DNA from 3 places in the Corynebacterium marinum DSM 44953 genome. Region 2 is predicted to be linked to each of the others. Evidence: riboswitches for the same ligand, from Rfam matches in the RefSeq annotation. Region 2 holds a riboswitch; each other region holds the start of a gene.

The links. Region 2 has a riboswitch for thiamine pyrophosphate ahead of B840_RS09925 (3-oxoacyl-ACP reductase). Riboswitches for the same ligand answer to the same signal wherever they lie in the genome.
Region 1: another riboswitch for thiamine pyrophosphate. It lies ahead of B840_RS04350 (ECF transporter S component); the one in region 2 lies ahead of B840_RS09925 (3-oxoacyl-ACP reductase).
Region 3: another riboswitch for thiamine pyrophosphate. It lies ahead of B840_RS06050 (bifunctional hydroxymethylpyrimidine kinase/phosphomethylpyrimidine kinase); the one in region 2 lies ahead of B840_RS09925 (3-oxoacyl-ACP reductase).

Annotation. Positions count from the first base shown of each region.
Region 1 covers NZ_CP007790.1:882,766-886,027, reverse strand. The annotation lists gene B840_RS04355 (ABC transporter ATP-binding protein) at 1-996, opposite strand, end outside; gene B840_RS04350 (ECF transporter S component) at 1,001-1,591, opposite strand; TPP riboswitch at 1,582-1,692, opposite strand; gene B840_RS04345 (DUF2218 domain-containing protein) at 1,703-2,062, opposite strand; gene B840_RS04340 (2-dehydropantoate 2-reductase) at 2,072-2,959, opposite strand; gene B840_RS04335 (DUF808 domain-containing protein) at 3,040-3,262, shown strand, end outside.
Region 2 covers NZ_CP007790.1:2,095,146-2,098,407, forward strand. The annotation lists gene B840_RS09920 (LLM class flavin-dependent oxidoreductase) at 1-621, opposite strand, end outside; gene B840_RS09925 (3-oxoacyl-ACP reductase) at 626-1,402, opposite strand; TPP riboswitch at 1,461-1,557, opposite strand; gene B840_RS09930 (SDR family oxidoreductase) at 1,641-2,525, shown strand; gene B840_RS09935 (MsnO8 family LLM class oxidoreductase) at 2,522-3,262, opposite strand, start outside.
Region 3 covers NZ_CP007790.1:1,260,589-1,263,850, forward strand. The annotation lists gene B840_RS06045 (TIGR01777 family oxidoreductase) at 1-375, shown strand, start outside; partial or broken gene B840_RS06050 (bifunctional hydroxymethylpyrimidine kinase/phosphomethylpyrimidine kinase) at 376-1,902, opposite strand; TPP riboswitch at 1,891-1,990, opposite strand; gene pflA (pyruvate formate-lyase-activating protein) at 1,999-2,862, opposite strand; partial or broken gene grcA2 (autonomous glycyl radical cofactor GrcA2) at 2,862-3,262, opposite strand, start outside.

The DNA.
Region 1 (3,262 bases), 1.2 Mb from region 2:
CTCCCCGACGGTGCGCGCGACGAACTGGTGCTCCGGGTCCTGGAACACGAAGCCCACCCGGTCGGCGAGCTGTCTTGAGGACCAGCGGTGCGGCGGGGTGCGCAGCCCCCGGGCCAGGTGATCCGAATAGGTCAGGGCGCCGCCCTTCGGTTCCGTCAACCCGGCGAGCGTGAGCGCCAACGTCGACTTGCCCACGCCGTTGGGGCCGGTGATGACGGTGGAGGAGCCCTCGCTCAGCCGCAGCGAACGCGGCGGACCCCACTCGGGAAGGAGGTCACGGGCTTCGACGGCCACGGGTGCCCCAGCCGGCACCCCACGGGCGGCGGGCAGCGCCGGCGGGGCGGGGAGATCCTCCTCGCGCACCTCCGACAGCCCCTCCGGGGAGAGGTGGAGGAAACGGTCGACGATGCCGCTCCACAGGCGGGGGCGGTGCTCGGCGACGATGAGGGCGGCGTCAGTCTCCGCCGCGATCCGGGCGACCGCCCCGACGATCTCCCGCTGGCCCGCCGGGTCGAGGTTCGCGGTCGGCTCATCGAGCAGGATGAGGTCCGCGCCCATGGCCATGACGCCGGCCAGCGCCAGCCGTTGTTTCTGCCCGCCCGACAGGTGCCGGGTCGGGTGGTCCAGCGGCAGGTTCAACCCCACCAGCTCCAGCGCGCGACGAACCCGCGGCCAGATCTCCTCGCGCGGCACCCGCAGGTTCTCGCACCCGAAGGCGACGTCGTCTCCCACGCGAGAGGCGATGACCTGGGAGTCCGGGTCCTGCAGCACCATGCCCACGGTTCCGGCGACGGTGAGGGAACCGGCCATTTCCCCGTCCTCCTCCCCGCCGAGGACGCCGGCGAGGGCGGCGAGCAGGGTGGACTTCCCGGCACCGGAGTCCCCGGTGAGCAGGATCCGCTCCCCCCGCTCCACGCGCAGGTCGATGCCGCGGATCGCCGGGGCCACCCGGGAGGCGTGCCGCCAGCCCAGGCCCCGGGCGTCAATGACGGCCACGCCGTTACACCCGCTTTCGGCCCGCGGCGAAACGGTCGAGGGCACCCGTCCCGGCCAGGGCGCGCACCAGCCAGTGGCCGAGCACGCCGGCCAGGACCGCACCGGAGATGAGCAGACACGTGAGGTAGATCGAGTTGAAGGCCAGGGACTTCGCCAGGTTCGCGCTGGTGAACAGCTCCAGGACGAAAGCGCCGAGGGCCGCTCCCATGCCCGCCAGCACCGCGACGGGCAGGGTGAAGCGGCGGTAGGCGAAGGCGAGGAAGATGAGCTCCGCCCCCAAGCCCTGCGCGATACCCGAGTAGATGGTGCCGATCCCCCACTGGTTGCCCAGCAGCGCCGACACGATCGCGGCGAGCAGCTCCACGTAGAGGGCGGCTCCCGGCTTACGGATGACCAGCCCGCCGACGACGCCGCCCAGCAGCCACGTGCCCGCAGCGAGGCCGCCCAGCCCGGGGGTCAGGGTGTCCATGGCGGTGAACCAGGCGTAACCGAAGGAGTTCCACACCCAGAAGATGAGGCCGACGGCCACTCCCAGGACGGAGGCGATGATGATGTCGATGACGCGCCATGACGAACGCGTGCGCGAAGTTTTCACAATAATCTCCCTAGCGCCGGTACTAACCGGATCAGGTTCGACGGTTCGCCGTTTGTCGGCGTCTCAGCCCGGATTCGCACCGGGTACCCGTGACTGGATGTTGGTGGAACACTATCCTAGCGCCCCGGGTTCCCCGTCCCGGTCAGCGACCCAGCGGGTGCCGTCCTGTCCCCCGGTCCGCTTCCACGCGACCTCCAGACCGGTCCCCCGGGCGATCTCGGCCAGGCCCCCGCCAATCATGGCCTCGAACTGGTCGAGTTCCTCGGCCGGGCACTCCAGCTGGAGGAGCAGGACACCGTCCCCGGCGATCATGGCCACCTCGCCTTCGTGCCCCCAGGTGAACAGCATGTGCCCCCGCCCGGACCCGCTGTCCCACTCCGTGTGCGCGGCGTGGGTGAATCGGCCGGCCAGCAGACGTGCGTAGCGGCCCGGGCGATCGCACCTGACCCGGGCTGTGGATGAAGCAGTCATGCCCTCACGCTACCCCAGCAGCCTGAGCACGAGGTCGTGCAGCCGGACGTCGACGCCGTTCCGGGCGGCGAGACGGCAGATGGCGCCCACCTGGGCGTCCAGCTCGTGGCGGGTGGCGGGCCGGCCCGCCGCCAGGTCGCGCTGCATGGAACTGGTGGCATCCGCCGGCATGCGGTCGGCGAAGGCGAGGGTGCGGTCCACGGCGTCGTCGGACAGCGGCACCCCGGCCGCCCGGCCGGTGGCGTGGACCTCCCGCATGAGCGCCTCCAACGTCGGTCGGAGCCGGGTCCGCAGCTCGCCGAGCGGGCTGCCGGCCAGGGCCCCGAGCGCACCCGTCGTGGTCACGTACATCGCCTTCTCCCACACATCCACGAAGATGTCCCCGCGGACGACAGCGTCCACGCCCGCCTCCCGCAGCGCCGCCGCGAAGGCGTCGACGGTGCCGTTCGGGCTGCCGTCCCATGTTCCCGTCGTGTGGGAGATCGGACCGCCGTGGAACTCGACTTTCCCGGGGCCGGTGTGGTGGAAATAACCGCGCACCACCCCGGGCAGGGTGCGTGCGGCGCCCACGACCTCCGCGACCCGCGCGGGCACCTCGACCGAGTTCTGGGTGACGGCGACCATCGAGGTGCCGGGAAGCCCTTCGAGCAGCGACGCCATATCAGTCCCGGCGGAGGCCTTGACCGCCAGCAGCGCGACGTCCGGCGCCCCTGCCTCGCGGAGCGTCCCGACGGCGCGCACCGCAATCGGCTCCTGGCCGTTGAGACGCAGCCCCTCGGAGCGCAGGACCTGCAGTGTTTCGCCCCGCGCAACGAACACGACGTCATGACCCGCCTGAACCAGGTTCCCGCCGAACCAGCCCCCGACGGCGCCCGCTCCGATGACTGCGATTTTCATGCGACCAGCCTACGCGCGCACCGCGGGCGGGAGGACTACACTGCATCTCATCCAGACCCGCAGACAGAAAGGTCACAACAATGGCCGGTGGCCTCATTGCCCTGCTTGACGACGTCGCCCTCATCGCCCGGGCAGCCGCCGCCAGCGTCGACGACGTCGCCGCCGCCGCCGGCAAGACCTCCCTCAAGGCGGCCGGAGTGGTGGTCGATGACGCGGCGGTGACCCCGCGCTACGTCACCGGCGCCACACCCGCCCGGGAGCTGCCGATGATCTGGCGCATCACCAAGGGATCGTTGATCAACA
Region 2 (3,262 bases):
CACCGGACGTCCCTGGGGCGGCGCCGGGATGTTGAGCGGCCCCGCGACCGTGAAGAAGTCCCCGGAGTGATCGAGCGTCGACAAGCGGGCGGGGTCGCCCCACCGCGCGGAAGGATCGTTGAGCACCGCATCAGACGGGAACGAGTCCCACAGGCGGTTGAGCACGGAGATGAACTCATCGGCGCGGGCGTAGCGCTCGGCGTGCGGGGGCAGCGCGGGCATCCCGTGGTTGCGTGCCTCGGTGTCGTTCATCGAGGTCACCACGTTGACTCCCGCGCGGCCACCGGAGATGTGGTCCAGGCTGGCCAGGAGACGCGCAGCGTGGAACGGCGGCCAGAATGTGGCGGAGGCGGTGGCCACCAGGCCGATCCGCTCGGTGGCACGGGCCAGGGCGGTCAGCGTGGTCACGGGCTCCAGGAACCACAGCGGGCCGGACCCGACGCCGCCGAGGTCGGCGGACTGTCCGTCGGCGAGGAAGACGGCGTCGAGAAGCCCCCGCTCCGCGACCCGGGCGAGGTGCTCCCAGTACGCGATGTCACCCAGCCTGTGGGAGGAGGAGTCGGACGCGCGCCACGCAGAGGTGTGGTGGCCGGCGGCGAAGGCGAAGAGGTTGAGGTGCACGCCGTCAGTCCTTCACCAGTCCGCCGTCGACGACCAGGTTCTGGCCGGTGACGGCACGCGCCCACGGGGAGGCGAAGAACAGGATCGCGTCGGCGAACTCCTCCGGCGTGGTCACGGACTGCAGTGGTGTCGACGCCGCGATGAGGTCGAACACCTCGTCCGGTGTGGCCGCACTGGCGTCCGTGGTGCGCAGCAGGCCACCGGAGAGCATGTTCACGGTGACGCCCCGGGGCCCGAGGTCCGCGGCGAAGGTGCGGGTCAGGGAGAGCAGTGCGGCCTTGGCGGCGGTGTAGTCGTGGTACGGGACCACCGGGTACTGGAAGAGGTTGGTGCCGATCGTGACCACGCGGCCCGAACCGGACTCGTCGAAACCGGGCAGTGCGGCCTGGATGACGTTGAGGGCGCCCTGGATCGCGCCGGAGAACTGGTTCTCGAAACGTCCGTAGGAGATCTCGTCGGCCTTCGGCCGGGCGTCACCGTCGAAGGAGAAGTCCACGAGGGCATTGTTGACCACGGTGGTCACCGGGGCGTCGAAAACCGCGTGTGCCTGCGCGTACAGCGCCCCGACCTGCCCGCGGTCGCGGACGTCCGCCCGGATGGCGACCGCCCGGCCCGGATGCTCCCGGGCGAGTTCCTCGGCAGCGTGGGCACTGGAGAAGTAGTTGATGATGACCTTCGCGCCCTCGCGCAGGAAGGCCTCCGAGATGGCCCGGCCGAGGCCGCGGGCCCCGCCGGTGACGAGCACGATCTGCTCGGAGAGGGCTGGTGCAGTTGTGGTCATGTGGACGCCTTTCCGGGAAAGGCGAAGGTACCCCGCTGGGCCCCACCGGGGTAGGCCTCGGCGGGGCAGTGGACATTCCCTTCGCCAGCATTAACTGGATCAGGTTCGACGGGTGTGTTCTCAGCTGCCCGCGGGCAGCACCCCGTGTCACGCGGAACTCACCGTAGCAGTCCCCGACACCCCGTCACAGTTTTCGGTAACCTCGGTCACACATCGCCCCGAACTTATAGGAGTGACCATGACCGACATGCGCGACCCCCGCACCCTCCACCCGAAGATCGACCCGCCGAAGCAGACGCAGCCCCACCCTGGCCTGGACGCCGAACTCGAGCCCAAGGGGGACCTGGGCCTGGACACCTACCAGGGCAACGGCCGACTGAAGGGCAGGAAGGCCCTGATCACCGGCGGCGACTCCGGCATCGGTGCCGCCGTGGCCATCGCCTACGCCCGGGAGGGGGCGGACGTCGCCATCGCCTACCTCCCCGAGGAGGAGCCGGACGCGGAGAAGATCATCCAGGCGATCGAGGACGCCGGCCAGAAGGCCCTGGCACTCCCGGGCGACCTGCAGGAGCTCGCCCAGTGCGAGGCCATCGTGGAGAAGACCGTCGAAGCCTTCGGTGGCCTGGACATCCTGGTCAACAACGCCTCCCGACAGATCTGGCACGACGGCATCGGGAACATCCCCGACGATGATTTCGACGCCACCATGAAGTCCAACATCTACAGCTCCTACCGGGTGACCAAGGCCGCCCTCCCCCACCTCAAGCCGGGTTCCTCGATCATCTTCACCTCCTCCATCCAGGCGTACGAGCCCTCCCCCCACCTCCTCGACTACGCCATGACCAAGGCCGCGATGAACAACCTGTCCAAGGGTCTGGCCCAGCAGCTCGCGCCGGAGGGAATCCGCGTCAATGCCGTCGCGCCGGGCCCGGTGTGGACCCCTCTCCAGCCCAGCCACGGCCAGCCGCAGGACAAGATCGAGGGTTTCGGCCAGCATGCTCCCCTGGGCCGGGCGGGCCAGCCCGCCGAACTGGCCGGGGCCTACGTGTTCCTGGCCTCCGACGAGGCGTCCTACGTCATGGGTGAGACCCTCGGTGTGACCGGCGGCTCCCCCACCCCCTAGGAACCGCCCAGCTCCGCCAGCAGCTCCTCCGAGCGGGCCCTGCCCGCCAGGTCGCTCATGCCGCCGGTGACGAGGATTTCCTCGGCGCCGGCGGCGTGGAGAAGCTCCCGGAGCCGCGCCCCGACCTGCGCCGGGGTGCCGTGGACGGCACCCGCCAGGGCCTCCTCGACGCGGCGCCGCTCCCGACTGCTGAGCGAGGCTTCCTCCAGCTGCCCCACGGGAGACAGACCGTCGAAGGACCCGGTGGAGCGGGCCCTCGCCTGCGCCCAGGCCTCGGGGAGGAGCAGGTCGCGGGCAGCCTCAGCTGTGTCGGCGACGGCGATGATGAAGGAGAGGATGATCTGCGGGGCGTCGATGAGCCCGGGCCGGAAGTTCTGCCGGTAGAGCCGGGCGGCGTCGACCTGATTGGGGCCGCCGAGGATCACGCCGAGGCCGAGTTCGGCGGCAAGCAGCACCGAGCGGAAGCCCGCCAGCAGGAACACCGGCGTGGCGCCGTGATTGGCCGGCCGGGCGGTGACCGCCGCCTCGCCGCGCAGATATCCGAGCAGCTCCCGCAGGTCATCAGGGTACCGCTTCTTCAGCTCCGCCACGTCGCCCTGGCGCAGGGCCGCGCGGACGGGCGCGGTGAAACCGAGGGAGGAGCCGATGCCGGCGTCCACACGCGAAGGGAACAGGGCCTCCAGGGTGGCTATCTGCTCCGCGACGATCAGGGGCTGATGATCAGGCAGCATGATGCC
Region 3 (3,262 bases), 830 kb from region 2:
CTGATTCCCCTCACCCGGTTCGGCCTCAACGGCCCGCTGGGCACCAGCCGTCAGATCTGGCCGTGGATCTCCCTGGAGGACGAGGTTCGCGCGATCCGCCACATCATCGACCACGGCATCACCGGGCCGGTCAACCTCAGCGGCCCGACCCCGGCCAGCGCCCGCGACATCGGTCGGCACCTCGCTGAGCGTCTGCGCCGGCCCTACCTCATCCCCGCGCCGAAGTGGGCGCTGCGGATGGTCCTGGGCCGTGACGCCGCGGAGTCCCTGCTGCTTGCCGACGCCAGGGTGGAACCGGAGGTGCTCACAGGCTCCGGTTTCCAGTTCACGGAGCCGACCGCGCAGTCGGCCATCGACAGCGCGCTCGGGCACTGACTACCAGGCGCGGTCGGCCTGGGCGAAGAACTCCCGCTCGTAGACGCAGGCGTTGAGGTAGGCGGCCATCGCCTGTTCCCGCTCGGCCGGGGAGGCCGCCGCCAGGGCGCGCTCGGTGCGCGCGATGGCGCCGCGCGCGCCCTCGATGAACTCCTCCCCGGAGTAGGTCTGCAGCCATGCGTGGTAGGGGTGCTCCGGATGGTTGTCCCCGGTCAGTTCGAAGCCGATCTCCGCGTAGAGCCAGTAGCAGGGCAGCACCGAGGCGGCCCCCACGGCATAGGGCTCTACGGCGCAGGAGGCGACGAGGAAGTTGGTGTAGGCCAGGGTGACGGGGGAGGGGGCCGTGACGGTGACGCCGTTGGTTCCCAACCAGTCGCGGTGCAGCTGCGCCTCGCCCGCCAGCACCCCCATAGCGCCCTCCGACCAGCCGATCTGCCCCTCCTGGTCGGTGGCGTTGGCGGAGAGCAGCGCCAGCGCCCGGGAGTAGCGGTTGAGGTACTGCGCGTCCTGGTCCAGGTAGAAGGCGAAGTCCCGGTGACGCAGGGTGCCGTCCCGGAGCTCACGGATGAACGTCAGGTCCATGATCTCGTTCCAGACCTCGCCGGTGGCGTCCCACATCGCCTGCGTGTGCGGTCCGGCGGGAGCCAGGTGCGGGGCGGGGGCGGGCACGCTCGGCAGGGTGCCGGTGAGGTGCCGCCACGGGGTGGTGTCCGCCGCGGCCGCCAGGCGGCGGGTGCGGTGGAAGTGGTCGACCGGGCCGTGTCCGCCGCCGACGTCGAGGTCGTCGGCGTGGCGGATGGATTCGTGGAGCCAGCGGGTGGACCACTCGAGGGCCTCGGCCGCGGACTCGCCCGCTGCCATGCGGGTGGCCAGGGCCGCGGACAGGGAACAGCCGGTGCCGTGCGTGTTTGCGGTGTCGATGCGTGCGGTGGGGACGTGGTGGACGGTGCCGTCCGGGTGCACGACCGCGTTGTCGGCGGCCGAGCCCGTCAGGTGCCCGCCCTTGACGATGACGGTGGTGCCCGCGTCCGCGGCCAGTCCCGCGGCCTGGGCGATGGCCTCGTCGAGGTCGCCGGCCATGTCCGTGCCGCAGAGGACCGCCAGCTCCCGCAGGTTCGGGGTGATCACGTCGACCAGGCGGCCGAGTTCGCGGACGCCGGCCTCGGCGTCCTCGTCGAGCAGCCGGTCGCCGGAGCTGGCCACCATGACCGGATCGAGGACGACGTGCCCGGCCGGGCGGGCGGCCAGGGCGTCGCAGACGACCGCGATGGTGTCCACGTCGCCGAGCATGCCGATCTTCACTGCGTCGACGGTGACGTCGTCGAAGACGGCGGCGAGCTGTTCCCGGAGGAACTCGTGGGGCGGGGTGTGCACGGAGCGGACCCCGTGGGTGTTCTGCGCCACCAGCGCGGTGACGGCGGCCATGCCGAAGCCGCCGGCTGCGGCGATGGACTTCAGGTCCGCCTGGACACCCGCGCCTCCCGTCGGATCGGTGCCGGCAATGGACAGAACGCGTGGCTGAGTCACGACAATCCCTTCGCTAGTTCTAGCTAGAGCAGGTTCAATGGGTATGTTCTCAGCACAGCCCTGCAGCCGTGCACCCCAATGTCGTGGAAAAGACTATCAGTAAGTGGTGATCCCGCGGTCGAGGAAGACCCGGCGCGTGTCCTCGAGTGCCCCCGGCGACGGGGGCTTCGTGTCCGCCAGGTGGTAGGGGATGCCCAGCTCGCGCCACTTGTCGGCGCCCATGTTGTGGAAGGGGAGCACTTCCACCCGCTCGACGTTGGGCCAGCGCGCGACGATATCGGCCACCTGCGCCACGTTCTCGGGGTCGTCCGTCAGACCAGGCACCAGGACGAAGCGGACCCACACCGGCTTGCCCAGCCCGGCCAGACGGTCGCCGAAGTCGATCGTCGGCTGCAGGGACTGGCCGGTGACCGTGCGGTAGGTGTCCTCGTTGCCGGACTTGACGTCGAGAAGCACGAGGTCGATGTTGGCCAGGTCCCCGTCGCTGAGACGGGAGCCGAGAAAACCGGAGGTGTCTATGGCCGTGTGGATCCCCGCCTCATGGGCTGCGGCCAGCACCCGCCGGGTGAAGGCGAGCTGGAAGAGCGGTTCGCCGCCGGAGATGGTCAGGCCGCCGCCGGTCGCCCGGAAGACGCGCTGGTAGCGCTTGACGCGCTTGACCACGTCCTCCACCCGCTCCAGGGTGCCGGTGCGCATCTCCATCGTGTCCGGGTTGTGGCAGTACCGGCAGCGCAGCGGGCAACCGCTGAGGAAAAGCGTCATGCGGGTGCCGGGGCCGTCGACCGAGGTGACCATCTCCCAGGAATGGACGAGGGCGACGTCGCCGGTGAGGCGGGCGTCGAGAAGCTCGGGGCGGGTGAGGTCCCCGGCGGTGCCGCCGAGACCGGCGGCGACCCCGCGGGCCTTCTCACCCTGCGACGGGGTGAGATGAACGGCACCGGTCACACCGTCCCCGGCCACTACGCGCCCTGGTGGAAGGTGCGGGAGATGACGTCGCTCTGCTGCTCGCGGGTCAGCTTGACGAAGTTCACCGCGTAGCCGGAGACCCGCACCGTCAGGTTGGGGTAGTTCTCCGGGTTGGCCATCGCGTCCTCGAGCGTGGACTTGTCCAGGACGTTGATGTTGGCGTGGTACAGGCCGGAATCCATGTTGTTCGCGGAGCGGGAGGCCTTCATGTCTGCCATGCGCTCGTCGAAGGTCTTGTTGGACATGCTGGGGGTCTCCTAGTTGTCGTCCATGATGAAACCTGCGTCGAGGATTCCGACGAGGTTGCCGATCTGCTCGACCTTGGTGCGGCCGAGCCCGGAGGGGGTGATGGTGTTGGTCAGCGAAATGCCGTCGAGTGCGTCGTGGTAGTCGA